DNA from 4 places in the Micromonospora sp. NPDC003816 genome. Region 2 is predicted to be linked to each of the others. Evidence: riboswitches for the same ligand, from Rfam matches in the RefSeq annotation. Region 2 holds a riboswitch; each other region holds the start of a gene.

Evidence for each region. Region 2 has a riboswitch for cyclic di-AMP ahead of ACFYTT_RS14430 (C39 family peptidase). Riboswitches for the same ligand answer to the same signal wherever they lie in the genome.
Region 1: linked by a shared signal. The riboswitch ahead of ACFYTT_RS10535 (NlpC/P60 family protein) and the one ahead of ACFYTT_RS14430 (C39 family peptidase) in region 2 are both predicted to bind cyclic di-AMP.
Region 3: linked by a shared signal. The riboswitch ahead of ACFYTT_RS24565 (hypothetical protein) and the one ahead of ACFYTT_RS14430 (C39 family peptidase) in region 2 are both predicted to bind cyclic di-AMP.
Region 4: linked by a shared signal. The riboswitch ahead of ACFYTT_RS08540 (hypothetical protein) and the one ahead of ACFYTT_RS14430 (C39 family peptidase) in region 2 are both predicted to bind cyclic di-AMP.

What each region holds. Positions count from the first base shown of each region.
Region 1 is NZ_JBIANP010000002.1:1,012,434-1,019,753, forward strand. Features, by position in the region: gene ACFYTT_RS10520 (zinc metalloprotease) at 1-710, shown strand, start outside; gene ACFYTT_RS10525 (pyridoxamine 5'-phosphate oxidase family protein) at 778-1,311, opposite strand; gene dcd (dCTP deaminase) at 1,391-1,969, shown strand; gene ACFYTT_RS10535 (NlpC/P60 family protein) at 2,025-3,065, opposite strand; cyclic di-AMP (ydaO/yuaA leader) riboswitch at 3,078-3,212, opposite strand; gene ACFYTT_RS10540 (NlpC/P60 family protein) at 3,392-4,405, opposite strand; gene ACFYTT_RS10545 ((Fe-S)-binding protein) at 4,658-6,859, opposite strand; gene ACFYTT_RS10550 (cell division protein CrgA) at 7,125-7,320, opposite strand, start outside.
Region 2 is NZ_JBIANP010000003.1:786,878-794,197, forward strand. Features, by position in the region: gene ACFYTT_RS14415 (acyltransferase) at 1-202, shown strand, start outside; gene ACFYTT_RS14420 (hypothetical protein) at 327-791, shown strand; gene ACFYTT_RS14425 (hypothetical protein) at 969-1,724, shown strand; cyclic di-AMP (ydaO/yuaA leader) riboswitch at 2,041-2,182, shown strand; gene ACFYTT_RS14430 (C39 family peptidase) at 2,399-3,268, shown strand; gene ACFYTT_RS14435 (CDP-glycerol glycerophosphotransferase family protein) at 3,412-5,112, opposite strand; gene ACFYTT_RS14440 (bifunctional cytidylyltransferase/SDR family oxidoreductase) at 5,146-6,651, opposite strand; gene ACFYTT_RS14445 (ABC transporter ATP-binding protein) at 6,817-7,320, opposite strand, start outside.
Region 3 is NZ_JBIANP010000009.1:74,907-82,226, forward strand. Features, by position in the region: gene ACFYTT_RS24540 (DUF3145 domain-containing protein) at 1-4, opposite strand, end outside; gene ACFYTT_RS24545 (hypothetical protein) at 317-646, shown strand; gene ACFYTT_RS24550 (carbonic anhydrase) at 1,005-1,649, opposite strand; gene ACFYTT_RS24555 (alpha/beta fold hydrolase) at 1,798-2,742, shown strand; gene ACFYTT_RS24560 (HelD family protein) at 3,003-5,117, shown strand; cyclic di-AMP (ydaO/yuaA leader) riboswitch at 5,282-5,414, shown strand; gene ACFYTT_RS24565 (hypothetical protein) at 5,419-6,504, shown strand; gene ACFYTT_RS24570 (1-phosphofructokinase family hexose kinase) at 6,740-7,320, shown strand, end outside.
Region 4 is NZ_JBIANP010000002.1:594,404-601,723, forward strand. Features, by position in the region: gene ACFYTT_RS08515 (heavy metal translocating P-type ATPase) at 1-1,798, opposite strand, end outside; gene ACFYTT_RS08520 (hypothetical protein) at 1,809-2,786, opposite strand; gene ACFYTT_RS08525 (heavy-metal-associated domain-containing protein) at 2,812-3,021, opposite strand; gene ACFYTT_RS08530 (metal-sensitive transcriptional regulator) at 3,139-3,435, shown strand; gene ACFYTT_RS08535 (YibE/F family protein) at 3,851-5,230, shown strand; cyclic di-AMP (ydaO/yuaA leader) riboswitch at 5,397-5,528, shown strand; gene ACFYTT_RS08540 (hypothetical protein) at 5,532-6,548, shown strand; gene ACFYTT_RS08545 (carbonic anhydrase) at 6,632-7,320, opposite strand, start outside.

The DNA of each region.
Region 1 (7,320 bases), on a different contig from region 2:
TCGGCCAGCGTACGCTCAGCGCCCAGGCCGCCGCGGCCTCGGTCACCATCCCGGTCGTGGTGCACGTGATCCGCAAGGACACCACCCGGGCCGGCGGGAACATCCCCGACTCGATGATCCAGTCGCAGATCAGTGTGCTGAACCAGTCGTTCGCCGGTGCGACGGGCGGTGCCGCCACCGCCTTCGCGTTCCAGTTGCAGAGCATCAACCGGGTCACCAACACGTCGTGGTATCCGATCCGGCAGGGCTCCACGGCCGAGCGGCAGATGAAGACCCAGCTCCGGCAGGGCACCAAGGGCACGCTCAACATCTATCTCGGCGAGCTGAGCGGGGGCCTGCTCGGCTGGGCGACCTTCCCGCAGAGCACGCTGAACGTGATGGACGGCGTGGTCGTGCTCAGCGAGTCGCTGCCGGGTGGCACCGCCACCAACTACAACCAGGGTGACACCGGCACCCACGAGGTCGGTCACTGGCTGAACCTGTACCACACGTTCCAGGGCGGCTGCTCGGGCAGCGGCGACCAGGTTTCCGACACTCCGGCGGAGGCGTCGCCGGCCTACCAGTGCCCGACCGGTCGGGACACCTGCTCCACCGCGGGGCTGGACCCGATCACCAACTTCATGGACTACACGTACGACACCTGCATGTACCAGTTCACCCCGGGTCAGGCGACCCGGATGATCAACGCGTGGAACACGTACCGCGCGTAGCGCGGCAGCCGTCGGCGCGTACCTCCGGTGCCGGTCCCGTCGTCAGGCGGGACCGGCACCGGTCGGTTCAGGCGGCGCGGACATGTCGGGCCGCACGGGTCCGGTGGGGCGTGGGCCGGGCGGCCTGCGGAGTGGCACCGGCCGGGTCGAGCCAGACCTGCACGGCCGGCTCACCGACCAGCCCGCCGGTGGCGGCGCGCTCGTGCCGGGCGAGCATCGCCACGTCGACGGTGAACTCGAACAGGCGCCAGTCGGCGTGCGGGGCGGCACGGGCCGCGAGCGCCAACCGGGCCACCGTGGCGTCGTCGGTGACGGGTCGGGCCCGGCCGGCGACGTACGCCTCGTCGTCGCTCTCCTCCGCCGGGAACGAGTGGAGCGCGTAACGCCCGTCGCGTTCCAGGTCGCGCCGCTTCGGCGAGTCGATCACGAAGCAGAACAGACCGTCGTCGGTGATCACCGGGGAGACCGGGTGCACCCGGGGCCCGCCGTCGGCGCGGACCGTGGCCAGGTAGCCGAAGCCCGGGCCGTACTGCTGCATGAGAAGGCGGATCCCGTCGGCGAGTCGGGGCTCGTCGACGGCGAAATCGGACCAGGAAGCCATGCCGACATCCTATCGAACATACGTTCTAAGCAGGTAGTCCGACACGCAGGTCACGACTACCGGCCGCTATGGTGTGGCGATGCTGCTCTCCGACCGTGACCTGGTCTCCGAGATCAAGGCCGGCACCCTGGCGCTGGAGCCCTTCGAGCCCACCCTGGTGCAGCCGTCCAGCATCGACGTACGCCTGGACAAGCTCTTCCGGGTGTTCAACAACCACCTCTACACACACATCGACCCGGCCACCCAGCAGGACGATCTCACCTCGCCGGTGGAGGTGCCCGACGGCGAGCCGTTCGTGCTGCACCCAGGCGAGTTCGTGCTCGCCTCCACGCTCGAGGTGATCTCGCTCGGCGACCAGCTCGCCGGCCGGCTCGAAGGCAAGTCCAGCCTCGGTCGCCTCGGCCTGCTGACGCACTCCACCGCCGGCTTCATCGACCCCGGCTTCTCCGGCCACGTCACGTTGGAACTGTCCAACGTGGCCAACCTGCCGATCATGCTCTGGCCCGGCATGAAGATCGGTCAGCTCTGCATCTTCCGGCTCGCCTCGCCCGCCGAGCACCCGTACGGCTCGCTCGTCTACGGCTCGCGCTACCAGGGGCAGCGCGGCCCGACGCCGAGCCGTGCCTGGCAGAACTGGCGTACCTGGCCGACCCGCTGACCACCGGCGGGCCCGCGCCGCGCGGACGCGGGCCCGTGGTCGTCCGCCCGAGGACTCAGCCGGGCCGACCGAAACTGTGGATCGGACTGGTGTCCATCCGCTTCATCGCGATCGGCTTGCCGGCACGGGAGGCGTGCACCACCCAGCCGCCGCCGACGTACATCCCCACGTGGTGCAGGTCGCGGAAGTAGAAGACCAGGTCACCCGGGCGCAGGTCGCCGCGACTGACCGAGGCGGTGACCTGCCGCTGCCGCGCCGCGTTGTGCGGCAGCGACACCCCGGCCCGCGCCCACGCGGCCAACATCAACCCCGAGCAGTCGTACGCGTGCGGCCCCTCGGCACCCCACGAGTACGGCTTGCCGATCTGGGCGCACGCGAAGGTGACCGCCTCGCCGGCCGGGCCACCCGGGTAGGTGGCCGGACAGGGCGCCGGCCGCAGCGGACCACCACCCCCGTCGTCGTACGCCCGCAGCCGCAACCGCTGCAACCGGTCGATCTCGGTGTCGATCTGCCGCCGCTTCGCGGCCAGGTCGGCTTCGGTACGGGTCAGCTCGACGATGGTGCGGTCCAGTCCGGCTCGGGCGGCGGCGAGTTCGTCCCGCAGTTCACTCGCCTGGCGTACGTCCTCCTGCTGGAATCGGGCGTACCGGTCGAGCAGGCCGAGCTGGGCGACGACCTCGCTCGGGGACCGGCTGCCCAGCAACGTGTTCACGGCGCGGACCGGCTCGCCCCGGTACGCCCGCGCGGCCAGCGCGCCGACCCGCTTCATCGCCTCGTCCACCTGCAGTTGCAGCGGGGCGATACGGGCGGTCAGGGCGTCCGCCTCCCGGCGGGTGCCGGCCAGGTCCTGTCGGGTCGCGTTGTGTCGTTCGATGACGGCTTCGAGCCGGTTCCAGTCCTCGTCGATCTGGCGCTCGATGTCGTCGACGGTCGGGTCGGCGTGGGCCGCCGTCGCGCCACCGGTCAGCAGGACGGCGGTCGCGGCGAGTGCGGCGAGTGCGGTGGTGCAGCGGTACCAGCGGAATCGCGGCGCAGCCGTCGTCGGGCCGGATGTCCCCGGCCGGTACGACGGTGGCCGCGGGGCATGGTGTGCCACCGGGCTGCGTACTCCTTCTTCCCAGACCGCCTACCGGGTTAGCTGACGGGTTCGGGCGCCCGGGACGCCCTACCGCGACCATCGCGGACTCACCCCGGAAACCTGGGTCCCCGGCTCGCTCGGACAGCGACTCGGCGGTGTCGGACCGTCACCGCCCCGGATGGGCGGTTGTGCCAGCGGGCCGACGATTGCCCAGCGTAGGGACGACCGGCGTCAATACGCAACACACCCACACCGTCACTCTCGGTGCATTAATCCGACAACGAAGAAGGCCCCCGGTCGCTTGACCGAGGGCCTTCCGTGGTTCCTGCGTACGCGCTCAGGCGTCAGCCTGGTCGACGGAAGCCGGCGACCGGCATCGTCGTGATCGGCGAGACGTTGACCGGAACACCGGCACGCGCCGCGTGCACCATCGTGTTGTTGCCCAGATAGATCCCGACGTGACTCACGTCGCTGCGGAAGAACACGAGGTCACCGGGGCGGGCGTCGGCCCGCGAGATCGCCTTGCCCTCGCGCCACTGGGCGCCGGTGAAGTGGGTCAGGGAGATACCCGCCGCCCGGTACGCGTACTGGGTGAGACCGGAGCAGTCGAACGAGTTCGGCCCGGTGGCGCCCCAGACGTACGGCTTGCCGACCTGGGCGCAGGCGGTCCGGATGGCCGTCCGGGCCGCGTCGCTGACCACGCCGTTGATGGTCGGGCAGTTGGTGGTCTTGACCGTGGTGACCGGCAGGGACCGCTCCAGCCGCTTGATCTCGGCGTCGATCTGCTTCTTCTTCGCCGCCAGCTGCTTCTGCTTGGCCTCCTGGTCGACGATCAGCGCGTCGAGGGTGGCCTTCTGGTCGTCGTACTTCTTGCGGATCTTCATGACGCCCTCGAGCTGGCGGCGCTCCTCCCAGGCGAGCCGGTCGAGGAGGGCCATCTGCTCACCGAGCTGGTCCGGCTTCGCGTTGAGCAGCACCGCGCCGAGTTCCTGCGAGGGGCCGGTGATGTAGTACCGGGAGGCGAGACCGGCGACGCGGTTCATCGCCAACTCGGTCTCCAGGGCCAACGGCTGGATCTTCTTCTCCAGCTTGTCGACCTTCTCGCGGTTGACCCTCAGCTCCGAGCGCACCTTGTTGAACTGCTCGATGGTGGGTTCGAGCTGCTGCCACTGCTTGTCGATCTGGCGCTCGATCTCGTCCACCGACGGCGCGGCGTACGCGGGCGCGGCGACCAGGCCGGCACCGACCGCAGCAGCGGCGACCAGGACGACCAGGCGGCGAGCGGCCTTGCGCAGCCCGCGCACGGGGGTGGAACGTCCCGGCGCATGACGATGGAGGGGCATGGTTGCCACCGGCACCGACTCCTTTGCGACCGACCACCGGGCGTCCCGCTAGCGGTAAGGGGCGAGACAGACGACCACGGCGGTCGGTGCCCCACATTAGGGAAGGCGCGCAGCGGAATCAAGGCAACCAACGGCTCATTCACCTTTGTGCGACCGACCGCACACAAAGGGTGTCGACCAATTCGTTACAGTTATCTACGCCAATATAAAAATCGGGACGTGTCGGCATCCGTACAGATGCCCGACACGTCCCGACGTTCGCGCTGGTCAACCGGCGACCGGCTCGCCCTCCTCGGCGCCCCGGGCCTGTTCCGGCTTGATCGAACGCAGCAGCACGCTGGCCACGTCGACCACCTCGACCTGGTCGCCGGCGCCCTTGCCGTTCACTCCGTCACTGAGCATCGTGGAGCAGAACGGACAGCCGACCGCGACGGTCTTCGCACCGGTGGACATGGCCTCCTCGACCCGATCCACATTGATCCGCTTGCCGATCCGCTCCTCCATCCACATGCGCGCGCCACCGGCGCCGCAGCAGAAGGAACGCTCGCTGTTGCGCGGCATCTCGACGAGGTCGTTGTCGGCGCCGACGGCGCTGCCCAGCACCTCGCGTGGCGGGGTGAAGACCCGGTTGTGTCGGCCCAGGTAGCACGGGTCGTGATAGGTGACGCCGCCGTCGACCGGCTGCACCGGGGTCAGCTTGCCGGTGGCGACCAGGTGCGCCAGCAACTGGGTGTGGTGCACCACCTCGAACTCGCCGCCGAGCTGGCCGTACTCGTTGCCCAGGGTGTTGAAGCAGTGCGGACAGGTCGCGACGATCTTGCGCTTGGCCTTCTCGCGACCCTCGAACGCCTCGTTGAGCGTCTCCACGTTCTGCTGGGCGAGCATCTGGAAGACGAACTCGTTGCCGATCCGGCGGGCCGGATCGCCCGAGCAGGTCTCGCCCTCACCGAGGATGGCGAACGAGACACCCGCCTCGTTCAGCAGCGTGGCGACCGCCCGGGTGGTCTTCTTGGCGCGGTCCTCGAAGGCACCGGCACAGCCCACCCAGAACAGGTATTCGAAGTCCTCGACCTCGCCGACCCGGGGCACCTCGAAGTCGAGGCCCTTGGTCCAGTCCTCCCGGGTGTTCTGCGGCGCGCCCCAGGGGTTGCCCTTGTTCTCCAGGTTGCGCAGCATCACGCCGGCCTCGGAGGGGAAGTTCGACTCGATCAGCACCTGGTAGCGGCGCATGTCGACGATGTGGTCGACGTGCTCGATGTCCACCGGGCACTGCTCGACGCAGGCGCCGCAGGTGGTGCACGACCAGAGCACGTCCGGGTCGATCACGCCGCCCGCCTCGGCGTCGCCGATCAGCGGCTTCTCCGCCTCGGCGAGGGCCAGCACGTCGAGGTGGGCGAGCTGCGCGGCGGTGGCCTTCTCCTCGCCGGTGAGGTCCTTACCGCCGCCGGCCAGCAGATAGGGCGCCTTGGCGTACGCGTGGTCGCGCAGGCTGAGCACCAGCAGCTTCGGCGACAACGGCTTGCCGGTGTTCCACGCCGGGCACTGCGACTGGCACCGGCCGCACTCGGTGCAGGTGCTGAAGTCCAGCAGGCCCTTCCAGGTGAACTGCTCGACGTGCGCGACGCCGAACTGGTCCTTCTCCGGATCGGCCTCCTCGAAGTCCAGCGGCTTGCCCTCGCTCGTCATCGGCCGCAGCGGCCCGAGTCCGGAGCCGGAGGCACCGGGCTTCCGCTTGAAGTAGATGTTCGGGAAGGCGAGGAAGCGGTGCCAGGCGACGCCCATGGTCACGTTCAGCGAGATCACGATGAGCCAGGTCATCGAAATCGCGATCTTGATGAGGGCGGCGACACTGACCCCGGACTCCCAGTCCGGCAGCACCGAGCCGACCGCGTGACTCAGCGGGGTGGCCCAGGTCGGGTACTCGAAGTGGTCGGTGGCGACCTTGAAGCCACGGATCAGGAAGCCCATGACCAGGACGGCGAGGACGACGGCCTCGACGAAGTAGCCCTGCCACATGGTGGAGCCGGTGAACCGCGACCGGCGTCCGGCCTGGCTCGGACGGTTGGCCACCCGGATCGCGATCAGCACCACGATGCCGACGACACCGAGGATGCCGATCCACTCGGTGACCAGTCCGTAGAGCGCCCAGCCACCGACCAGCGGCAGCCCGGCGGTCGGCGACACCACCTCGAAGTACGCCTCGAGCACCAGCAGCGACAGCACGAGGAAGCCGACCATCACGAACCAGTGCGCGGCGCCGACCACGCTCCAGCGCAGCATCCGGGTGTGCCCGGCCGTCTCCGCGAGCATGGTCTTCGTCCGCGCGACGTGGTCGCCCGAGCGGGCGGGGTCGGGCTGACCCAGCCGGATCACGGCGAACATCTTCGAGACCGCACGTACCGCAAGCCACACCGCCACGGCGGTGATGGCGGCCGCGAGGATCGTGGTGACGATCTGGACGCTGCCCATCGAGTTGGCCTCCCGGTCTGCTGCCTGTCGAGCGGCTCGGCGACCGGGGTCGGGGTGCGGTTGGTCACCCCAGGGTGCCGCACCTCGACCCGGATCGGTCGATGACCTCGGTCCACTCGGTCATGCGATGCAGCTTACGCGCAAGGTTACTCAGCAGTAACGTGAGACTTCTCGCACCTGGGCCACGCCGCCCTGCGCACACCTTAGGAGGCCGCCGCCGAGTCCGCTCGGTCGGGGCCTGTGCAGGTGGCCGTTGATCAGGGAATCAGCGCCAGCGGGAGAGCAGGATCAGCGAGGCGACCATCGCGCCGAAGCCGATCGCGAGGTTCCAGTACCCGAGCTCCATGACCGGGTACTCCTGCTCGGACAGGTAGTAGACCACCAGCCACGCGATGCCGAAGGCGATCAGCGACACGGCCGTGGCGGGCAGCCAGACCGGGCTCGGCTTGCGAGACGCCGAT
Region 2 (7,320 bases):
GCAACCGATGATGCGCCGACTCGCCCCGAGCCGCGCTGCCGCCGGCCCCGCCGCCCCGCCTGGTGGCGGGTCCGCCGAGCCTGCGGGACCGTCCGCAGATCCGCCCGCCGGATCGCCCGCTGGCCCGCCCGCCGGGCCGCCGAGGCAGCGGGTGCCGGGTGACGAGCCGAGTACGGCAGGTCTCCGCGACCGGGACCGCTGAGTCCACCGTGGACCGTTGTCGTCGACGCCCCGACCTGCTGTTTCGTGTGCCGATTACGGCGCGTCGTCTACCCGACACGCCCGCCGCCGATGCGGTGCGACAGTGGTGGCGGTAGCGTGACCGGGTGCTTCCCGTCGCGCCCGCCCGTCCCCTGTGGTGGCTGGCGCGCTGGGCGACGCGACTGCTGACCGGGTTCGCGGTCGCCGCCGCGTTCACCCTCGGCACCTGGGCGATGCCCGCACAGGCCACCCCCGCACTGGCCGCGCCCGCACCGGCCGCGCCCGCACTGGCCGCGCCCGCACAGGCCGCGCTCGTCGGGCACCCCGTCGCCGGCCGGTTCGGGTCGGCTCCTCTCCTCGTGCCCTCGCCCCGTGCCGACTGGCGCCCCTCGTCGACGGGTGCGCTGGTCACGGTGTCCGCCACGGGGGCCGTCGACCGCGCCGACGCGCTCGGCGTACCCGGGCTGTCGCCCGAGGCGGGCCTGGCGCAGCGGCCCGCCGTGACGGCGGTGGTGGGCGGCCCGGCGGCGTCCCTCCCGACGGCGGTCCCGCCGGGTGCCCACGGTGCCCGCGCCCCACCCGGCGACTGACCTCACGCCCCGCTGCGGCACACCGACCGGACTCCGCCGCAGCCCGTCCCGCAACGCCCGGGACCTCTGCCCCGCGAAACATCCCGTCACCGCCCCGCCCGGTTCCGACGCACCGCAGTCGGGGGACCGGGTGCCGGCGGCCCGCTGTCAGCGCACCACGGCCCACGAGGTACCGCCATGGAGAAGACCGTCCTCTACCAGTTCCTGATCGAGGTGCCCCGGGCCGCCGCCATCTGGTCGGTGCTGCTCGTGCTCGCACTGGGTGTGCTCACCGTCCTGGTCGCCCGGCCCGAACCGTCCGGCCCCGACGAGACCGGCCCCGCCGACGACCCCGCCGAGGCCGAGACGGCCGACCTGCGCCGCTACGCCGGTGAGGTGGCGGTGGCCGCCGCCGGGGCCGCACAGAACGCCGCCCGGCGGCGGGACGCGTGGCGTACCGCCCAGACCGCCCTCGACCGTGCCTGGGCCCGCTTCGACGAGGCGGAGAGCCGGGCCCGACGGCTCGCCGGGACCACCGCGCTGCCCGCCCCCCGCACCCCCCGCACCGCCAGCGAGTACGCCGCCCGGGAACGCTGGCTGCACCACGCCGCGATGGTGGCGCACTGGCGCGGTGACCTGTCGGCGCGGCAGCTCACCGACGTGCTGGCCCGGCGGGCCGGCTGGGACCCCCGCCTGCACCCGGCCGCACAGGAGGTCGTGCTGGCCCGGGTCGTCCGGGACAACCACCGGGCCACCTACCGGGCCGCCGCCGAGCGGGAACGGGCCGCCTGGCGGGAGACGGAGCGGGCCACCGAAGCGGCCCGGGTGCTCTCCGCCGAGGCGTACGCCGCCGCGCAGCGCCTGCGACCGAACCCGGTGCCGGCACCCGCCGTGACCACCGCCGCGCGTCCGGCCGCTGCGGCCCTGCGCTGGCGTCCGGCGCGCGTGGGGTGACTCGGGCGAGACGCGCGGAGCCCCGGTAATCCGGCCTGATCGGGTGAGCCCGGTCACACCGATCGCCGGAACGGACGGTGGTGCCGCAACCGCCCGAGACGTGACGTGATGTCCGGAGGCATTGTCCGGGGGTGGTCCGGTTGTCACCGCCCGTTACGTCGATCACCGTCGGTCCTGTTGCGGGACATCGATGACCGAACGCCCGAAAATCACTGAGCTGGATCATGTTTGCGCAGGTCAGAGCGGGTTGGCAGGGCAATGACCGACCAGTAATGTCGGCCCGTCCGATGCGGTAACCGATCGCAGGAGGCGACGCCGCATCGACCCGCCTAATCGTGGTCTCACGAACCGGGGACCCACCGCACCTCTGGGGTGAATCCGCGAGCCTCGGCTCGCGGTAGGGCCAACTTCCCGCCCGAACCCGTCAGCTAACCCGGTCGGCGGTGTCGGAAGGAGCTTTCCTCTCGTGCATCCCCTTGTGATACCCCTCTTGTTCCTCCACGGCACTGCGGTGCCCGCGCTCACCGGGCCGTCGGCCGCGAGCTGACTGCGGCCCCCGCCCGGCCCCGACCGGGCGAAGCCCCTCGCACGGCCCGTCCGCCCACTCGGGCGGTCCTCGGCATGTCCTGTCGAGCTGACCGCCGGAGCGGATCGCCGTGCCTCCCTGAGCCCCCGTGGAGGACTCCGTGAAGCAGACCCTGACACGCCAGCTACGCCGGCTGGCCACCGAACGCCCCTACCAGGTCGTCGCCGCCTCGGCCGCCGCGCTGGCGCTGGCCACCGGCACCGGTGCCGTACTCGTCGGCACCGAGGACGCCCCGACGACCGCGCACACCACGACCGCCGTCGCCGAGATGCGGGGCGACACCGTCGCCTCCCGCGCCGACACCCGCGCGGAGCCGACCCCGTCGACCCCGCCGGGCAGCGCGGCCCCGAGCAGCGCCGCACCGTCACCGTCGCCCTCGCCCACGCCGAAGGCCACCTCGGCGGCCCCCTCGCCGGTGGCCGTCAGCGAGAAGACCGCACCGAAGCCACCGACGCGCAAGGTCCTGGACTACGACTTCCAGGCCCAGACCACCGGCTACTACTGCGGCCCGGCCGCGGTACGCAACGCGCTCAGCGCCGCGGGGGTCGACCGTGACCAGGACACCCTGGCCGCCCAGCTCGGCACCACGTACGCCGGCACCAACTCGGCTCTGGACACCACCCGGGTGCTCAACGCCACGCTCAAGGGCGAGCCGTACTCGACCACGATGCTGCGGGGCGGCTCGGCCACCCCGACGCAGATGGACCAGCTCCAGGCCGACGTGGTGGAGGCGATCACCGACGGGCGCGGTGTGGTGGTGAACGTGGCCGGCAGCGCCACCGACACCGACGGTGGCTGGCACTCCTTCCCCGGCGGCCACTACGTCGCCGTGGTCGGTTACGCGGACGACGGTCGACTGGTCAAGATCGCGGACTCGGCCGACGCCTCGTACTACTCGTACTGGATGAGCACCACCGACCTCGCCCACTGGGCCGCCACCCGCGGCTACTCCTCCTGAGATGTAAGGACGAGATGTAAGGACCGGATGTAAGGAAGGGTCCCCTGCTATACACCAGGCGATAGCAGGGGGCCCTTCCTTACTTCTCGGTCTACAGGTCTGACCAAGTACGCCCACCGCTCACCACGGCCGCTGCTGCGCGCTCAGGGGGCGGTCGGCAGCGCCGCGTCGTCGGTCGTGGTCCGTGGCGCCGGGGCGGTCCAGGCCGGGTCCAGTTCCCGCCGGGCGGCGGAGAGGAACGCCTCGGCGTACGAGTCGGCGGGGAAGTCGCCCAGGTAGCGCCGTCGGGTCGCCCAGCGTGCCTCGGCGAGCGGATCGGTGTCGAGCAGCCGCGTCAGCACGTCGTCCAGGTCGGCCATGTCCCGCCGCAGCACGTAGCCGGTGGCGGCGAGGGGGAACCGTTCGACGAACCGGTCACCGTCGACGCCGGTGTCGGTGACCGCGTAGGGCTTGCCCGAGTACAGCCAGTCGGAGACCACCCCGGAGACGTCGGAGACCAGCGCGTCCGCCCGGTTCACCGACTCGGCCAGGGTGAGCCGGCTGGCGGCGGCGCCGAAGACGTGCTGGCGGCCGGTGCGGGAGCGGTCGGCGGCGAGCAGTTCGTGCAGCCGGGCCAGGCGACGGGCCGAGCCCGGGTGCTGGTTGGTGTAGGGGTGGGCGCGCAGGATCACCGTGGCGCCCCGGTCGAGCAGCCGCCGCAGCAGCGTCTCGGCCATCGGCAGGGAGCAGTAGTCGGCGTCGGCGTGGTGGCCGGTCCAGGTGGGGGTGTAGAGGACCGTGGGGTTCGTCAGCCCCCGGGTCGGCTGGTGGCGTACCTCGATCGCCTCGACCTGCGGGCGGCCCACCACCACGAACTTCTCGGCCGGGATCTCCACCCCGGCGCGGGCGTACCGGTCGACGGCGGCCTCGCCGGCCACGAAGATCCGGTCGAAGATCGCCGACACCGGGTTGGCGCTGGGCGCCTTGTCGCTGTCGCCGTGGTGCAGTTGGACGTGGGTGAGCTGGGTGAATCGGATGCAGTGGCTGTTCTTCGCGCCGTGGTTGACGTAGAACGCCACCCGCAGGCTCGGCACCAGCACCTCGTCCATGGTGCGCAGGGTGGGGCAGTAGACCACCGGTGCGGTGGTGGCCGCCGCGACGGCGGGCAGGAACTCCGGTTCCCGCAGCATCACCACGAACGGCCGTCCGATCCGTTCCAGGTACGGCAGCCACATGGTGACCTGGTACTCCGAGCCGGGCGGGGCGGAGAAGTGCAGCACGAACTCCGGCTGGTGCCGGCGTAGCGCCCGGGTGACCGCCGACCCGCCGGCCGTCGGCCGGAACCGGCGGCGGGCCAGGTCGAGGGCGACCGCCCCGGCGGCGGCACCGACCGGCAGGCAGACCAGCAGGGCGACCACGGCGGGCAGCCCGGCCAGGGCGGCCACGGCCAGGGCGGCGAGCAGCCCCGCCACCGCGTCGTCGAGCCGGGCGGCGACCTGCGGCACCCAGGTGCGTACCGGCAGGTTGGCGGCGCGGATCTCCAGGTTGCCGGCGGTCCGCAGCGGCCCGGTGACCAGCACCAGCCCGAGCAGCACGAGGGCGGTGACCGCCAGGATCGGGTCGAAGCCGCCGTCGAGCTGCCGGGCGTAGCCGACCAGGATCCCGGCGGCGAGCAGGGCGGTCTCCGCGACGCTGTCGGCGCCCGGTCGGACCCGGCGCTCCCAGACCGTGGCGGCGAGCGCGGCCACCGCCAGCCCGAGCCCCCAGGCGGTCGCGCCGGTGAGCGCGAGCACCAGGAACGCCAGGACCGCACCGCCGGTGGCCAGGCCCCGGGCGGCCAACTTCGTGACCAGGTCACCACGCATCTCGGCGCTGCCTTCGTGCTCGTCGTCGGCGGGTCAGCCGACGCGGGTGCCGCTGCGGGGGGCGTCGGCCTGGGTGGGTACCGGGGCGGGGGTCGACGCCTCGCCGGGCGGCCGGCGTACGTCGATGACCTGGCCGGTGAGTTCCGAGATCAGCACGTCCAGCGAGGCCTGGGCGACGGTCTCGGCGGCGAGCAGGGTGTTCTCGGGCTCCGCGCCGAACGCCTTGGTCCGCATCGGGGTGGCGGTCCGCTCCGGGTTGATGATGTTGACGCGTACGCCGAACTCGGCCCACTCGTCGGAGAGCGCCTGGGTGAGGTTGACCAGCGCGGCCTTGGTGGCCGAGTAGAGCGCGTAGTCGGCCCGGCCCCGGGTGTACGAGCTGGAGGTGTAGAGCAGGAGCTGGCCCTTGGTCTGCTGGAGGTAGGGCAGGGACTGCCGGGCGACGGTCACCGGGCCGACGAAGTTGACCTGGAGCACCCGGTCGATGGTCTCCTGGTCCATCTCGGCCAGCGCGCCCTTCTCCAGGATCCCGGCGGTGACCACGACGTGGTCGATCCGTCCGGTGGCCTCGAAGGCGGTCCGTAGCGCGGCCTCGACGTCCTCCGGCCGTTCCACGTGCGTGCCGGTGCTGGAGCGGCTGAACGGGAAGACCTGGGCGCCGTGGCGGCGGGCCAGCTCGGTCAGGTCGTGGCCGATGCCGTAGCTGCCGCCGAAGACGACGATCGTGCGGCCGGTGACCTCTTCGCTGTACGACCGGTGGTCGGTGAGCCGGGGCACCTTGGCGGCGGCGAGCTGGAACAGCTTGTCCGCCAGGTGCACGTCGACCGGGTGGGTGACCTTGATGTTCTCGTCCGAGCCGTCGATCACCTTGATCGGCACCTCGGGCAGGTAGCGCAGGACGACACCGCAGTCGTCGGTGGCGGCGAAGTTCGGGTCACCCTCGGCCAGCCGGTACGCCTCCCGGATGGTGGTCGACCGGAACGCCTGCGGGGTCTGGCCCCGGCGCAGCGTGGCGCGGACCGGGATGTCGGTGATGCACTCGTCCTCGTCGACCTGGATGATCGTGTCGGCCGACGGGATGGCCACGTCGACCGCCGCGTACGTCCAGAGGGCGTTCACGCACTCCCGGACGATCCGGCCGCTGAGCAGGGGTCGTACCGCGTCGTGGAAGAGGATGTTGCAGTCGGCCTCGCCGACGGCGTCCAGCGCGACCCGGGTGGTGGCGTTGCGGGTGTCGCCGCCCTCGATCACCTTGGTGACCTTGCGGAAGCCGGCCTTGTCGACGATCCGCTGCGCCTCGTCGACGTGCCCGGTGGCCATCAGCACGATGATCTCGTCGATCTCCGGCGCGGCCTCGAAGACGGCCAGGGTGTGCTCGATGATCGGCTTACCGGCGATCTTGAGGAGCTGCTTGGGGATGCCGAGGCCCAGTCGCGTGCCGGTGCCGCCGGCCAGCACCACGGCCACCGTCCGCGAGGGTCGCCACGGTGCCGGGCTCTCCGGCGGGCTGCCCGGGTCGGTGGTCTGGTCCTGCGTCATTGCCGGTCCTCGCTCTCGGGGGTACATGGCTCGGTGAGGTGGTGTGGGGTGGGGGGTGTCGCCGGCGCCGGCGACGGGTTGAACCTTAACGCGCGGACCGCGCCACCCCAACGGGCCGACGCGGTCCGCGCGACGCCGTACGGGCGTCGGACGTTCGCCCGGACTCTACTTGCCGTTCGTGAACGCCTCGTAGGCCTTCAATACCTCGGCGGTCGGTCCGTCCATCCGGATCAGGCCCGATTCCAGCCAGACTGTCCGTTCGCAGGTGTCCCGGACCGAGGAGAGTTGGTGGCTGACCAGGAACACCGTGCCGGCGCTCTCCCGCAGCTCGCGGACCCGCTTCTCGCTGCGCTTGCGGAACGCCTTGTCGCCGGTGGCCAGCGCCTCGTCGATCAGCAGCACGTCGTGCTGCTTGGCCGCCGCGATGGAGAAGCGCAGCCGGGCCGACATGCCGGAGGAGTACGTCCGCATCGGCAGGGAGGCGAAGTCGCCCCGCTGGTTGATCCCGGAGAACTCGATGATCTCCGGGAGCTTGCGCTGCACCTCGTCCGGGCGCATGCCCATGGCCAGGCAGCCGAGCGTGACGTTGCGCTCCCCGGGCAGGTCGTTGAGCAGCGCCGCGTTCACCCCGAGCAGCGACGGCTGCCCCTGGGTGTAGATCGCGCCGCG
Region 3 (7,320 bases), on a different contig from region 2:
GCACGGTGACCTCCCGGAGAGCGAGGTGCGTCTTCCCCTACGACCTCGACCCGGACCGGGTGCGTTGCTGGAACACATGATGACTCCTGTGACGGATGGTGCGCCAGCGAATCGGGAAATCCGCCGGTCGGAATACCCGGACAGGTGACTGTGGTTCCACCTCGTGACGCCGCGACGACCAGCCGGAATCGTGGCTCGTGTACAGTTCCATCGGCGGCCTGTGCCGCGTACAGCCTCTGCGGGTCACCCGTTCGGTGCTCCCGCACCAGCCCCCGGACGTTTCCCGTCCTCCGTACGTCTTGCAAGGAGTACCTCCGTGGCGAGCAACACCTCTAAGACCGCGCGCGCGTCAGTCCGGGCCGGCCAGGCTGGCCAGGGTGGCGCACTCAGCGTGCTGGGCGAGTTCAAGTACCTCATCCCGCTCAACGGCGGCAAGCACGCCTACGTGCGGAACCTGACCAACGGCAAGACCGCGCACCTGCGCACCGACTCCGAGGCCTTCGTCGAGGAGATCCGGGTGCTGGCCGCCGCCGGGCACGCCACCAAGATCCGGGCGGAGATCAACGGCCTCAACGCCGCCCACCCGGGCGACGGCTGGGACGCCACCGAGAAGCGCCTGGTCGAGGCCGGCGTCTTCGAGGGCTGAGCCCCGCACCACACCTCGCACCACCACGAACGCCCGCCGGGTCCACCCGGCGGGCGTTCGCGCGTCCCCACCCCCACCGCGCCCCCACCCCACCCCGCCCCGCCCCGGCGGCCTCGCCCCGCCCCCGCCCCCGCCGATCATGGAGTCATGGCGGCAACGAAACACCTCATAACACCCCATAACTCCAACCACAAGTCCATGATCGCGCGGGACAGGACGGCAGCGATCGCGCGGGACAGGACCGGCAGCGGGACACAGGGCACGGGACGGGGCCGCAGGCGGAGGGCGGGGCAGGCGGGGAGGGGCACCGCAGACGGAGCGACAGCGGGTGAGACGGGGCGGTCCAGGAGTGTGGCAGTCAAGGAGTGGCGGGCAGGAGGGAGACCTCGCCGGTGGTGAGGGTGTAGAGCGCCCCGGTCACCGCGATCCGGCCGGAGGCCACGGCCGGGGCCAGAAGCGGGTCGGCGCGCAGGGTCGTCACGGTGCGGCGGACGTGGCGGCGTACGGCCAGGGGCTGCACCTGCGGGTCGTCCAGCCCCACCTCGGTCACGGCGGGCGCGATCCGGTCGATCAGGTGGGCCAGCGCACCGGGCGGGCGACGGCCGGTCCGCAGCGTGTCGACCGTCGCGGCCACCGCGCCGCAGCGTTCGTGGCCGAGCACCATCACCAGGGGTACGCCCAGCACGTCCACGACGTATTCGATCGAGCCGAGGACCGCGCGGTCGAGTACGTGGCCGCCGGTGCGGATGACGCAGATCGAGCCGAAGGTCTGGTCGAAGATCGCCTCCAGTGGCACCCGTGAGTCGATGCATCCGAGCAGGACGGCGTACGGCTGCTGGTCGCCGGAGGCGCTCGCGGCGGCGGCGGTGACGTCGTGTCCGTGCACCGGCTGGCCGCTGACGAAGCGCCGGTTGCCGGCGAGCAGGTCGGCCAGGGCGGCCCGAGGGGTCCCGCCGGCCGCCCGGTCGTCCGGTCGGGGGTCGGCCGTCCGTGGCATCGCCATGGTCTCAGCGTGACCGCATCGTCCCGTCGAGGTGCCCGGTTCCGGGATCTTCTCAGGACCCCGATTCGCGTGGTCTCATGACGGGTAGCCGGTGTTACCACCGGGTATTCCCGGTGTTACGCATCCGCGTGTGCCTGGGGAGGTGGCGATGCCAGATCCGGTCGAGATACGACTGGGCGACGACGTACGCCTGCACGTGGACATCGACGGACCGGCGGATGCCGAGGTCACGGCGGTGTTGCTGCACGGCTGGACGCTGGACGGGCGTAGCTGGCACCGGCAGGTGGCGGCGCTGCGCGCGGCGCACCGGTCGGTGCGGGTGGTCAGCTACGACGCGCGCGGCCACGGTCGGTCGAGTTGCATGACGCTGCCCACGGCGACGCTGGCGCAGCTCGGCGACGACCTCGCCGCCGTGCTGGACACGGTGGCGCCGACCGGGCGGGTGGTGCTGGCGGGGCACTCCATGGGCGGCATGACGATCATGGAGTACGCGCACCGGCACCCGGGGCACTTCGCCCGCCGGGTGGCCGGCCTGGTCTTCGTCTCGACCACCGCCGAGGGGCACACGCACACCGTCTACGGGTTGTCGCCCCGGATCGCCCGGATCATCCGGCTGGCCGAGACCACCGGCGCCGGGGTGCTCGCCCGCTGCGGGGCCTGGCGTCCGCCCCGGGCCCTGCTGCGCGCGCTGCAGCCCAGCATCCGCTGGATGCTCTTCGGGGACCGCTGCGACCCGACTGACATCCGCCTGGTCACCTCGGCGGTGGCGCGCGCCTCGCTGCGCTCGATCGGCGGCTTCCGGGCCTCCTTCGGCGCCCAGCACCGGCTGGAGACGCTGGCCGCGCTGGCGGACCTGCCGGCAGCGGCGCTGGTCGGCGACCGGGACCGGCTCACCCCGCCGCCGTGCGCGGAGTCGATCGCCGCCGCGCTGCCGGCCACCGAGCTGACCGTCTGCCCCGGCGCCGGGCACATGTTGATGATGGAGCGTCCCGAGGAGGTGACCGGCGCCCTCTCCGGCGTCCTGGGTCAGGTGCTCGCCGACGCCGGACGCACCGGTGGCCGCTCCGCCGCCGGCCGTACCCGCCGCCGCTAGTGCGGTGTCCAGGAACGTTGGCGGTGTCGCGGCGAGGTCCAGGCGGCGGTCCGGCAAGGCGGAGTCGGGCCTGGATACCGGTGTTGTATCCAGGCCCGACTCCAACGCCGCCGGTCGTCGTCTGGACCCGGCGCGGCCCGGTGAACGTTTCTGGACACCGCACTGGAGATCGCACCCGGACACGGTGCCTCCGCGCGCCCGCGACGTGGGGCGTAATCTCGTGCGGTTGGCCGGGCCGGCGTGACGAGGAGAACGAAGCGGTGGACCAGAGCACCCTGGACCGGGAGATCGCCGTCGAGCAGCGGCATCTCGACCGGGTGTACGCACGACTGGCCGAGCTGCGACGCGCGGCGGTCCGCGCCGAGCGGGACGGCTACCGGCTGGCCCGGGTCGGCAACTTCGGCGCGCTGGTCGAGCGGGACGCGATGGTGTTCCACGCCGCGCAGCGCCGCCACGTGCTCGACGCCGAGTACGAGGGGCTCGTCTTCGGCCGTCTCGACCTGCGCGACGGGCAGGTGTTCCACGTCGGGCGGCTCGGTATCCGCGACGAGGACGCCGCCACGCTGGTGGTCGACTGGCGTGCCCCGGCCGCCGCCCCCTTCTACCAGGCCACCCCGGCCGAGCCGCTCGGCGTGGTACGCCGCCGGACGATCCAGTCCAGCCGGGAGCGGGTCACCCGGATCGAGGACGACCTGCTCGACCCGGACGCCGCACCGGCGGAGATGGCGGTGGTGGGCGACGGCGCGCTGCTGGCCAACCTGTCCCGGGCCACCGGCCGGGGGATGCGCGACATCGTGGCGACCATCCAGCGCGAGCAGGACGAGGCGATCCGCTCCCCCGGTTCCGGGGTCACGCTGGTCTCCGGCGGGCCGGGCACCGGCAAGACGGCGGTGGCGCTGCACCGCGCCGCGTACCTGCTCTACTCCGACCGCAGCCGGTATGCCGGCGGCGGCATCCTGGTGGTCGGCCCCTCCTCGGTCTTCGTCGAGTACATCGCCTCGGTCCTGCCGTCCCTCGGCGAGGAGACCGCCACGCTGCACTCGCTGGGCACGCTCTTTCCCGGGCTGGTCGCCACCCGCACCGACCCGGTCGACGTGGCGGCGGTCAAGGGGTCGCTGCGGATGCGCCGGTTGCTGGAACGGGCGGCCCGGGACGGCGTACCCGACTCCCCGCCCGAGCTGCGGCTGCTCTACCGGGGGCAGTTGCTGCGGCTGGAGCGGGCCGAGCTGGACGCCATCCGGGAACGGGCGTTGGCCCGGGGCGCGCGGCGTAACGAGGTACGCCGGGCCGGCTTCGACGGCGTCCTGGCGGCGCTCTGGGCACAGGCCCGCCGGTTGGGTGTCGCCCGGTTGCCCGAGCAGCGGGCCTTCGAGGACGAGTTGATCGACCGGACGGACTTCCGGGACTTCCTCAAGGCGTGGTGGCCCCGCCTGCATCCCCGGCACGTGCTCGGCTGGCTGGCCGATCCGGAACGGCTGCGCCGGTACGCCGCCGGGCTGCTGTCCCGCGCCGAGATCCGGCTGCTGGAGCAGGCGTACCGGGGGCTGGCCGCCGAGGGTCCGACGGTGGCCGACGCGGCGCTGCTCGACGAGCTGGACGCGTTGCTCGGCAAGCCGGTGCGTCCGGCCCGCCAGAAGCGCGACCCGTTCCAGCTCGCCGGTGGGGTTCGTGAGCTGAGCACGTACGCCGACCGGCAGCGGGCCGCCCGCCAGGCGGCGCGGGAGCGGCCGGAGGACTACCGCGACTACGCGCACGTGGTGGTGGACGAGTCGCAGGACGTGTCACCGATGCAGTGGCGCATGATCGGCCGGCGCGGTCGGCTGGCCTCGTGGACGGTGGTGGGCGACCCGGCGCAGACCGCGTGGACGGGTGATCCGCAGGAGCTGTCCCGGGCCCGGGACCAGGCGTTGGGTCGTCGTCGGCGGCACCGGTTCACGCTCACCACGAACTACCGCAACTCGGCGGAGATCTTCGCGGTGGCAGCGGCCGAGATCCGCCGGGCGTACCCGGACCTGTCCCTGCCCACCGCCGTGCGGACCACCGGGGTCGACCCGGTGGATCTGGTGGTGCCGGCGGCCGAGTTGGCGGCCGGCGTGACGTCCGCCGCGAGCGCGCTGCTCGGCGAGGTCGAGGGCACCGTCGGGGTGATCACGCCGGTGCCGCGTCGGGACGAGGTCGCGGCCTGGCTGGGTGGGCTCGGCGGCGAGCGTCTCCAGGTGGTGACCAGCCTGGAGGCCAAGGGCATGGAGTACGACGGCGTGGTGCTGGTCGCCCCCGGCGAGATCCGCGCCGATCCCGGCTCCGGTGTCCGTACGCTCTACGTCGCCCTGTCCCGGGCCACCCAGCGGCTGACCACGATCGAACCGACAGGCTGAGCCCGGAGGCCACCGACCTCGCTTGGCGAAAAAGCAACAAACATACCTTATGTCTGGTTTACTCGTGATCAGGGGAACACCAGGAGTCACACCGGCTGCACGGGTCCCACCAGCACCGGTAGGCTCGGACCCGGCCTCCGCCAGGCGGCACTCGACGGTGCCGGCGGTGACCGCCGCCTAATCGCCCGCCAGGGCGAACCGGGGAACCATGTTCCAGGGGTGCATCCGCGTCCAGCGGTAGGGATCTTCCGTCCCGAACCCGTCAGCTAACCCGGTCGGCGGCTGACGGAAGGACATGTGCATGCCAGCAGTGGCAACCGTGAGACCGGCCGCCCGTATGGCGGCCCTGATAGCCGCGGGGCTCGCCCTTGCCCTGGGCGCCGCGCTGGCGCCGTTCAGCGCCGCCTCCGCGGCTCCCGGTGACGTCGGCGACGAGGGCGGCACCCCGGCGCTGCGCGCCCAGTTGGAGGCGGCCAGCAAGGGTTACCTCGACGCCAAGACCGCCCTCGACCGCTCGGTCGACCGGCAGAAGAAGCTGGCCGAGCAGCTCACCACGACCGAGGGCCAGCTCACCGAACGCAGCACCAAGGTCGCCGAGATCGCCGCGCAGGCGTACCGCAGCGGCCGACTCGGTGCCGCGTCGGCGCTGCTCAACAGCGGATCCCCGGCCGGCTTCATGGACCGCGCGGCGGCACTGGACGCGGTGGCGGCCAACGAGGAGCGCGCCCTGCGCGACCTGCGGGCCAGCCGGGACGAGGTCGGCAAGACCAAGCAGGCCCTCGACGTCGAGGTGCAGGAGCAGCGCAAGCAGGTGGCCGTGATGGCCAAGCGCAAGGAGCAGGCCGAGCGTTCGCTGACGGTGGCCGAGGAACGGGAGGAGCGGGCAGCCGAGCGGGCCGCGGCGGAGGAGCGGGCCAGTCGGGCCCCGGCACGCAGCGGCGGTTCCAGCAGCCCCACGGCCAAGCCGGCGCCCCGCAACTCCAACGGCTCCTGGCCGGCCGAGTCGTGCAGCGTCAACGACCCCACGCCGGCCAACGGCTGCATCACCCCGCGCACCCTGCACGCGCTCAACCAGGCCAAGGCCGCCGGCTTCACCCGGTATGTCTCCTGCTACCGCGCTGGCGGCTCGGGTGAGCACCCGAAGGGGCGGGCCTGCGACTTCGCGGCGCAGAAGAACGGCTTCGGCGGGGCCGCCACCGGCGGCGACCGGACGTACGGCAACAACCTGGCGGCGTTCTACGTCAACAACGCCGACCGTCTCGCCGTGCTCTACGTGATCTGGTACAAGCAGATCTGGCTGCCCAGCAGCGGCTGGCGGACGTACAGCGGCGCGCGTGGTGACCCCTCCAGCGACCACACCAACCACGTGCACCTCTCGGTGTACTGACCCGCACGACACGCCGGGTGGCTGCCCTCACGGGTGGGTCCACCCGGCGTCGTCGTTCCCGCACCCCGACGCGCCCGCCTCGAATCCACCCGCCCGTCGCCGCGCGCTCTCGCGCCACCTTGGTTACCGTCGACATCGAAGCGGACATTTCGTGGCGACCGGGAGGAACGGTTATGAGCGGACCGCAGCGGACCCAGTGCGACGGTGTGTCGTGAGCGCGGCGACCGGCCATGTGATGGTCTTCGCGCCGACCCCCCTGCTCACGGTCACCATCGACCAGCCCAACGAGACGCCGGAACTGCACCTGCACCCCGGCGGTCAGGGCGTCTGGCAGGCCCGGATGGTGCTGTCCCACGGTGTCGACGTGGTGCTCTGCACCGCGCTCGGCGGCGAGATCGGGCAGGTGCTGGAGCCGTTGCTCGTCAGCGAGGGCGTCGACCTCAAGGTGGTGGCGCGGGACTCCGGCGGCAGCGGCGGGTACGTGCACGACCGCCGGGACGGCACCCGGCAGGAACTCGTCGACGTGACCGGGCAGCCGCTGAGCCGGCACGAGCTGGACGAGCTCTACAACCTGGCGCTCGGCGAGGGACTGCGCGCGGCGGTGAGCATCCTGAGCGGCCCGAACGACCCGTCGCTGGTCCCCGCCGACCTGTACCGCCGCTTCGCCGCCGACCTCGGCGCCAACGGCAGCCGGGTCGTGGTGGACCTCTGCGGCGACCACCTCACGGCAGTGCTGGAGAGCGGGGTCTTCTTCGTCAAGGTCAGCCACGAGGAGCTGATCGCCGACGGCCTCGCGACCGACGACGACGAGGAGCA
Region 4 (7,320 bases), on a different contig from region 2:
CGGTGGTGTTGTCGCCGGTGAGCAGCACCGGGGTCAGACCGAGGGCGCGCAGCCGGCGGACCGCTTCCCGGCTGGTCGGCTTGACCTGGTCGGCCACCGCGAGCATGCCCCGGGCCCGCCCGGCCCATCCGACCAGCACGGCGGTACGTCCGGCCGCCTCCGCTCCGTTCGCCGCCCGCACCAGATCGTCGGGTACGTCCAGTCCCCGCTCCCGCAGCAGCCGGGATCGGCCGAGCAGCACCTCGCGGTCGTCCACGGTGCCGGTCACGCCCAGCCCCTCGACGTTGGCGAACCCGGTGACCGGCGGCAGTTCGCCCAGTTCGTCCGCGCCGGACACCACCGCCCGGGCGACCGGGTGCTCGGAGCCGGACTCCAGCGCGGCGGCCAGCCGCAGCACCTCGGCCCGCTGCTCACCCTCGCCCGCGTGGACGTCGAGGAGCGTCATCCGGCCGGTGGTGACGGTGCCGGTCTTGTCCAGCACCACGGTCTCCACCCGTCGGGTGGACTCCAGCGCCTCCGGCCCCTTGATCAGTACGCCGAACTGCGCGCCCCGCCCGGTGCCGACCAGCAGCGCGGTCGGCGTGGCCAGGCCGAGGGCGCACGGGCAGGCGATGATCAGCACCGCCACGGCGGCGGTGAAGGCGGCGGTCGACCCGGCACCGGAGCCCAGCCACCAACCCAGCGTGCCGACGGCCAGGGCGATCACGATCGGGACGAAGATCCCCGAGATGCGGTCGGCGAGCCGCTGCGCGGCGGCCTTGCCGGTCTGCGCCTGCTCGACCAGCCGGGCCATCTGGGCCAGTTGGGTGTCGGCACCGACCCGGGTGGCGGTGACCACCAGCCGGCCACCGGCGTTGACGCAGCCACCGACCACGGTGTCGCCGACGCCCACCTCGACCGGCACCGACTCGCCGGTGACCATGCTGACGTCGACCGCCGAGGAACCCTCGTGCACCGTGCCGTCGGTGGCGATCTTCTCGCCGGGCCGCACCACGAACCGGTCCCCCACGGCGAGTTCGTCGACCGGGATCCGGGTCTCCACGCCGCCGCGCAGCACGGCGACGTCCTTGGCACCCAGTTCCAGCAGCGCTCGCAGGGCCGTACCCGCCGTGCGCTTCGCGCGGGCCTCGAAGTACCGCCCGGCGAGGATGAACGCGGTGACCCCGGCCGCCGCCTCCAGATAGATGTGGCCGGTGCCGTCGGTCCGGCTGATCGCGAAGCTGAACGGATGGGTCATGCCGGGCGTGCCGGCGGTGCCGAGGAACAGCGCCCAGATCGACCAGCCGAAGGCGGCGAGCGTGCCGACCGAGACCAGGGTGTCCATGGTCGCCGCGCCGTGCCGCAGGTTGACCAGGGCGGCCCGGTGGAACGGCAGTCCGCCGTAGACCACCACCGGGGCGGCCAGCGTCAGCGACAGCCACTGCCAGTAGGTGAACTGCCAGGCCGGCACCATCGCCAGCGCGATCACCGGCACGCTGAGCACCACCGACACCCAGAGGCGGGTACGCAGCACCCGCAGCTCGTCCACCGGCTCGACGGCTTCCGGCGTGTCCTGCCGGGGCGGCGGCACCGCCGCCGTGTAGCCGGTCTTCTCGACCGTGGCGATCAGATCCTGCGGGGTGACCGGGTCGGCGTAGGTGACGGTGGCCTTCTCGGTGGCGTAGTTGACGCTGGCCTGCACGCCGTCCAGGCGGTTCAGCTTCTTCTCGATACGGGCGGCGCAGGAGGCGCAGGTCATGCCGCCGATGGACAACTCGATCAGGTTCGCTGCCGTGGGCAGGGGTCGACTCGTGGTCATGGTTGGTCCCTCAGTCGTGCCCGTGTCCGGGCGTACCGTGCCCGTCGTCCGGTGCGGCGGTCGGACCGACCGGGTCCCCGACGCGCACCGGGTCCCCGACGTGCACGGTGAACTCGGCGGTGCGCACCACCCCGCCGTGGCGGAAGTCGAGATAGAGCCGGTACGCACCGGCGGACGGGAACTCGGTGGCGAAGCTCACCCGTGGTCCGGGCTCGGTGCGCCCGTCGCCCGGCACTCCCTCCGGGTGGACGTGCAGGTACGCCAGGTCACCCTGCCGTAGTGCGACCAGGTGCCCGTACGCCCCGAGGTACGGCTCCAGGTCCGTGACGGGTACGCCGTCGCGCGCGACGGTCAGCGTCAGCGTGGACGGGTGGCCCGGTTGTGGCGTGCCGTCCAGGGTGACCGTGTAGCCGTCGACCGTGGCGGTGCGGGCCGGTGCGGGCAGCGGACGCTCGGTCAGGGCACCGGGGACCGTCACGTCGACACCGAGTGTCAACGGCTCGCCTCCGGTCGGGGTGAAGTCGGCGAACGCCCGCCACACCCCGGGCGCGGTCAGCGGCGTGGCGACCCGCCAGGTGCCGTCGGGCGTCAGCTCGGGGTGTACGTGGCGGAAGCCGGAGAGGTCACGCCGGGCGACGATCAGGTGCATCGGCTTGTCGTGCACCAGGTCGTACCCGGTCACCGGCCGGCTGTCCGGGCCGGTGATCCGGAAGGCGAACTCTCCGGCCGGGGCGCCGACCGGCACCAGCGTGTAGCCGCGTTCGGAGACGAGCAGCCCGCCGGGCAGGTGCCCGGCGGCGCCCGCGTCGTGTCCGGCGTCACCGTCGTGGCCGTTCCGGGCCGGGTCGTCGCCGTGGTCCGCCGTGCCGTCGTGGCCGGTCGCGGTGACCGGGGCCGGCGGCCCGGTCACCTGGCCGACCCCGTACGCGGCGGCGAACACCGCCGCGAGGCTGAGCGCGAAGCCACTCACCTTCGTCGCCGTGTTCATCGGGACACCTCGGTCTCCGGTCGCCTCAGGCGGCGACCAACTCGAAGCCGGCCTCGTCGACTGCGGCCCGGACGGCGGCCGGGTCCAGTGGCTGCTCGCTGGTGACGGTGACCTCGCCGCTGGCCAGGTCGACCCGGACGTCGTCGACGCCGGGGAGCGCGCCGACCTCGGTGCTGACCGCGTTGACGCAGTGGCCGCAGGTCATGCCCTGCACCTGGTACGTGGTGGTGACCATGGCAACTCTCCTCTCCAGGCCCGTCAACCCGGGCCGGGCACCCCGTCGAATACCCTCGGGGGGTATCTACAACCGTGACCGTACCATACCCCCCAGGGGTACGTTATCCTCGTGTTCATGAGCACACCCGCGCCGATCCGCGGCTACACCGCCAGCAAGGACCAACTGCTCGCCCGACTACGCCGGGTCGAGGGGCAGGTACGCGGCGTCGAGAAGATGGTCGACGAGGATCGCTACTGCATCGACGTGCTCACCCAGATCTCCGCGATCCAGGCCGCCCTGGACAAGGTCGCCCTCGGCCTGCTCGACGGGCATGCCCGGCACTGCATGCACGAGGGCGCCGCCGAGGGCCGCGCCGACGAGATGGCCTCCGAGATGATGGCCGCCGTCGGCCGTCTGATGAAGCGCGGCTGACCCGCCCCACCAGCACGCCCGCCTCGGGTGTCGGCTCCGACGCCCGGCATCCGACACACGCTCGCGACCTGCGTTCCGATGCCGACCTGGCTACCATTCGCCACGATGGCCAGCCGATCCGGAGACCTCCCGGCACCCGCCCGCCGTCGGGCACGCACCACCGCCGCAGCAGCCCTCCGGCGGCCCGCCGCCATACCCCCACGGGGTGCCGCAGTCCCGCCACAGCCCTGCTGCGGCCCGGCAGTCCCGCCGCAGCCCTGCTGCGGCTGCCGAGAGCCGGCCCCGCCCTCACGGTACGCAGCCATCCTGCCACGCTCGGGCCATTCCGGATGCCCGCCGCCGTGGCCGACCGGCGGCGCTGAACCATCTCGCCCGCCGGTACGTAGTTCGCCTTGGAATCGTTGGGAGACAATGAATGGGCGCCGACCACACCCGTTCCGCTCCGCCCACCCCACCCCGGGTGCGGCGGATCCTCATCGTGACGGTGGTCCCCCTCTTCCTCGCCACCCTGGTCGCCGCGCTCGTGCTCTGGCCCTCGGACCCGCCCCGGCCCGAGGCCGCCGACGACCTGCCCCGATACCACGGCACGGTCACGCGGGTGGTGAACGAGCCCTGTCCACCGAACCCGGTCGTGCCCGAGGGCACCCCGACCACGGCCGGGCAGCAGTGCGGCACGGTCACCGTGCGGGTCGACAGCGGCCCGGACGAAGGTCAGGACGTGCAGACGCCGTTGCCGGACGGGCCGGGGGCACCCCGGGTCAGCGTCGGCGACGCGATCATCCTGGTCTCCCTGATCGATCCCGAGGATCCCTCGATCAGCAGCTACAACATCGCCGAGCACCAGCGGGGCAAGCCGCTGATCTGGCTCGCGGTGCTGTTCGCCGCCGCCATCGTGGCCTTCGGACGGCTGCGCGGCCTGGCCGCGCTGGGCGGTCTGGCGGCCAGTTTCGCCATCCTGCTCACCTTCGTGCTGCCCGGCATCAGCGCCGGCCAGCCGCCGCTGGTGGTGGCCATCGTCGGCGCGGCACTGATCATGTTCGTGGTGCTGTACCTGACGCACGGCATCTCGGCACAGACCTCCGTGGCCGTCCTCGGCACGCTCGGCAGCCTGGTGCTCACCGGCCTGCTCGGGCTGGCCGCCACCCGGGCCACCCACCTGACCGGTTTCGGCAGCGAGGACGCCACCACGCTCTCCATGTTCCGGGGCGACGTCGACCTGCACGGCCTGCTGCTCGCCGGCATCATCATCGGCTCGCTCGGCGTGCTCGACGACGTCACGGTGACCCAGGCCGCCGCGGTGACCGAACTGCGGCACGCCAACCCGAGCTTCACCCGCCGGGAGCTGTACCGCTCGGCGACCCGGGTCGGCCGGGCCCACATCGCCTCGGTGGTGAACACCATCGTGCTGGCGTACGCGGGCGCGTCGCTGCCGCTGCTGCTCCTGCTCACCGCCGACACCCGCGCGCTCGGCCAGATCGTGACCAGCGAGTTCCTCACCCAGGAGATCGTCCGCAGCGTGGTGGCCACGCTCGGGCTGGTCGCCGCCGTACCGCTGACGACCGCCCTGGCCGCGCTGGTGGTCACCGCCGGGCGGCGGGACACGCCGGAGCCCGGCGGACCCGGCGGCCACGACGACGGGCCGGACGGCGACGGCCCCACCCCACCGACTCCCCGGCCCGGCTCGGACCGGTCCGAGGCACTGCACGCACTCAGCACCGCGCGTGCGCGTGACACATCCCCCGCCACCGGTTCGCGGTGGCCCGATCCGGACAGGAGCACGGACACCACATGGTGACACCCCGCAGCGTGACCGCCCCTGCCGACACGGTTCGTGCCCGTGTCGTTGGTCACCCATCGCGATTACGAAATGACGCATCTAGTCAGGTTCGGGGCGTAGAGACCGACATGGACTCTCGGGTAACCTCACTGCCGGTCACCGCCGAAGGCGCGCAGCGGCGCCTGCGGTGCCACCGCCCAATCGCCGCGAGGCGAGCCGGGGACCCAGGTAGGTGGGGTGAATCCGCGTCAGCGGTAGGGGCCACTTCCGTTCCGAACCCGTCAGCTAACTCGGTCGGCGGTCGATGGAAGGGAAAGAAGTGACGGCACCCCTACGCCGCTGGATGACCCCCGTGGTGGCCGTGTTCGCCGCGTTCGCCGTGTTCGCCGGACCTCTGCCGGCCATGGCCGCGCCGAACCCACCCAGCCCCGCCGAGCACGACGACGACCCGCCGATGCTCAACGACCTGATCGAGTCGGCCAACCGCGACTTCTCCAAGGCCAAGAACCAGCTGGAGAAGTCCAAGAAGCGGCAGCTCAAGCTCGACGTCGAGTTGCGTCGCGCACAGGCCGACCTCGAAGCGCTCAGGCCGCAGGTCGCCGAGATCGCGACGCAGTCGTACCGGACCGGCCGGGTCGGTGCGATAGCGATGTTGTTGCAGAGCAACGCCCCGGACTCGTTCATGGACCGCGCCTCCGCCCTCGACGAGTTGAACCTGTTCAACGACAAGAAGTTGGGCGAGGTCAACGCGATCCGGGAGCGCGCGGACCGGGCCAAGCTCGCGTCCGACGCCGAGGTCCGCGAGCAGCAGAAGCTGACCAACGACATGGCGCGTAAGAAGACCGAGGCGGAGAAGTCGCTCCGCCTGGTCGGTGGCGAGAGCCTGACCGGTGGCCTGGTGGCCGCCACCTCACCGGTCGCCCGGGTGGCACCGAACCGCGCGTCCGACGGGAGTTGGAAGGCGGAGTCGTGCAACCAGAACGACCCGACCACGTCGGGCTGCATCACGCCGCGCACGCTGCACATGTACAAGGAGGTCAAGCGGGCCGGCTTCAACCGCTTCGTCGGCTGCTGGCGGCCCGGTGACAAGTTCGAGCACCCGAAGGGCCGGGCCTGTGACTGGTCGTTGCAGAACAGCGGGTTCAGCCCCTGGCACAACGACGACACCCGGATCTACGGCAACAACCTGGCGGCCTTCCTGGTCCGCAACGCCGACCGGCTCGGCATCTACTACGTGATCTGGAACCGGCAGATCTGGTTCCCGACCGAGAACCGGTGGCGGTCCTACAGCGGCCCGTCCAACCACACGGACCACGTACACGTGTCGCTGCTCTGAGCAGCGTCCCGGCGACCTGAGAGGGCCGCTCCGCCGTCTGGCGGAGCGGCCCTCGTCGTCCGTGTCGGTGGGCGGCCCGAGGGTCAGCCCACCGGAGTGACCACGCCCGCCATCTCGGCGGGTTCCGCCGCGACGGTCCGCACCTCACCGGCGGCCAGTCGGTAGGACATGCCCACCACCGCGCACCCGCCGGCGGCCACCTCGGCGGCCAACGCCTCGGAGGACTCCAGCATCGCCTCGACGGTCTGCGCGATGTGGATGTCGACGATCGCGTCCAGGTCGTCGATCCCCGCCCGCTCGGCCCGGCGCAGGCTGGGCACCACCGCGTCCACCACGGCACGCAGGTGGCCCGTCGGCGCGGTCCCGGTGGCCGCCGCGGCACGGGCCGCCTGGACGGCACCGCACGAGTCGTGCCCGAGCACCACCACCAGCGGGGTACGCAGCACGCTCACCGCGTACTCGACGCTGCCCAGCACCTCGGGGCCGATGGTGTGGCCGGCGGTGCGGACCACGAAGAGATCACCCAACCCACGGTCGAAGATGATCTCCGCAGCCAACCGTGAGTCGGAGCAGCCCACGATCACCGCGAAGGGGTGCTGCTCGGCGGCGACGGCGGCCCGGTGGCTGGCGTTCTGGTTGGGGTGCCGGAGCGTGTCGCTGACGAAGCGGCGGTTTCCGGCGACCAGTTCGGCGAGGGCGCGCTCCCGCGAGCCGGGAAGGTCAGCGGTCAGGTACTCGCGTTCGGGACCGGGCTGCGCTCCGATCGTTCCGG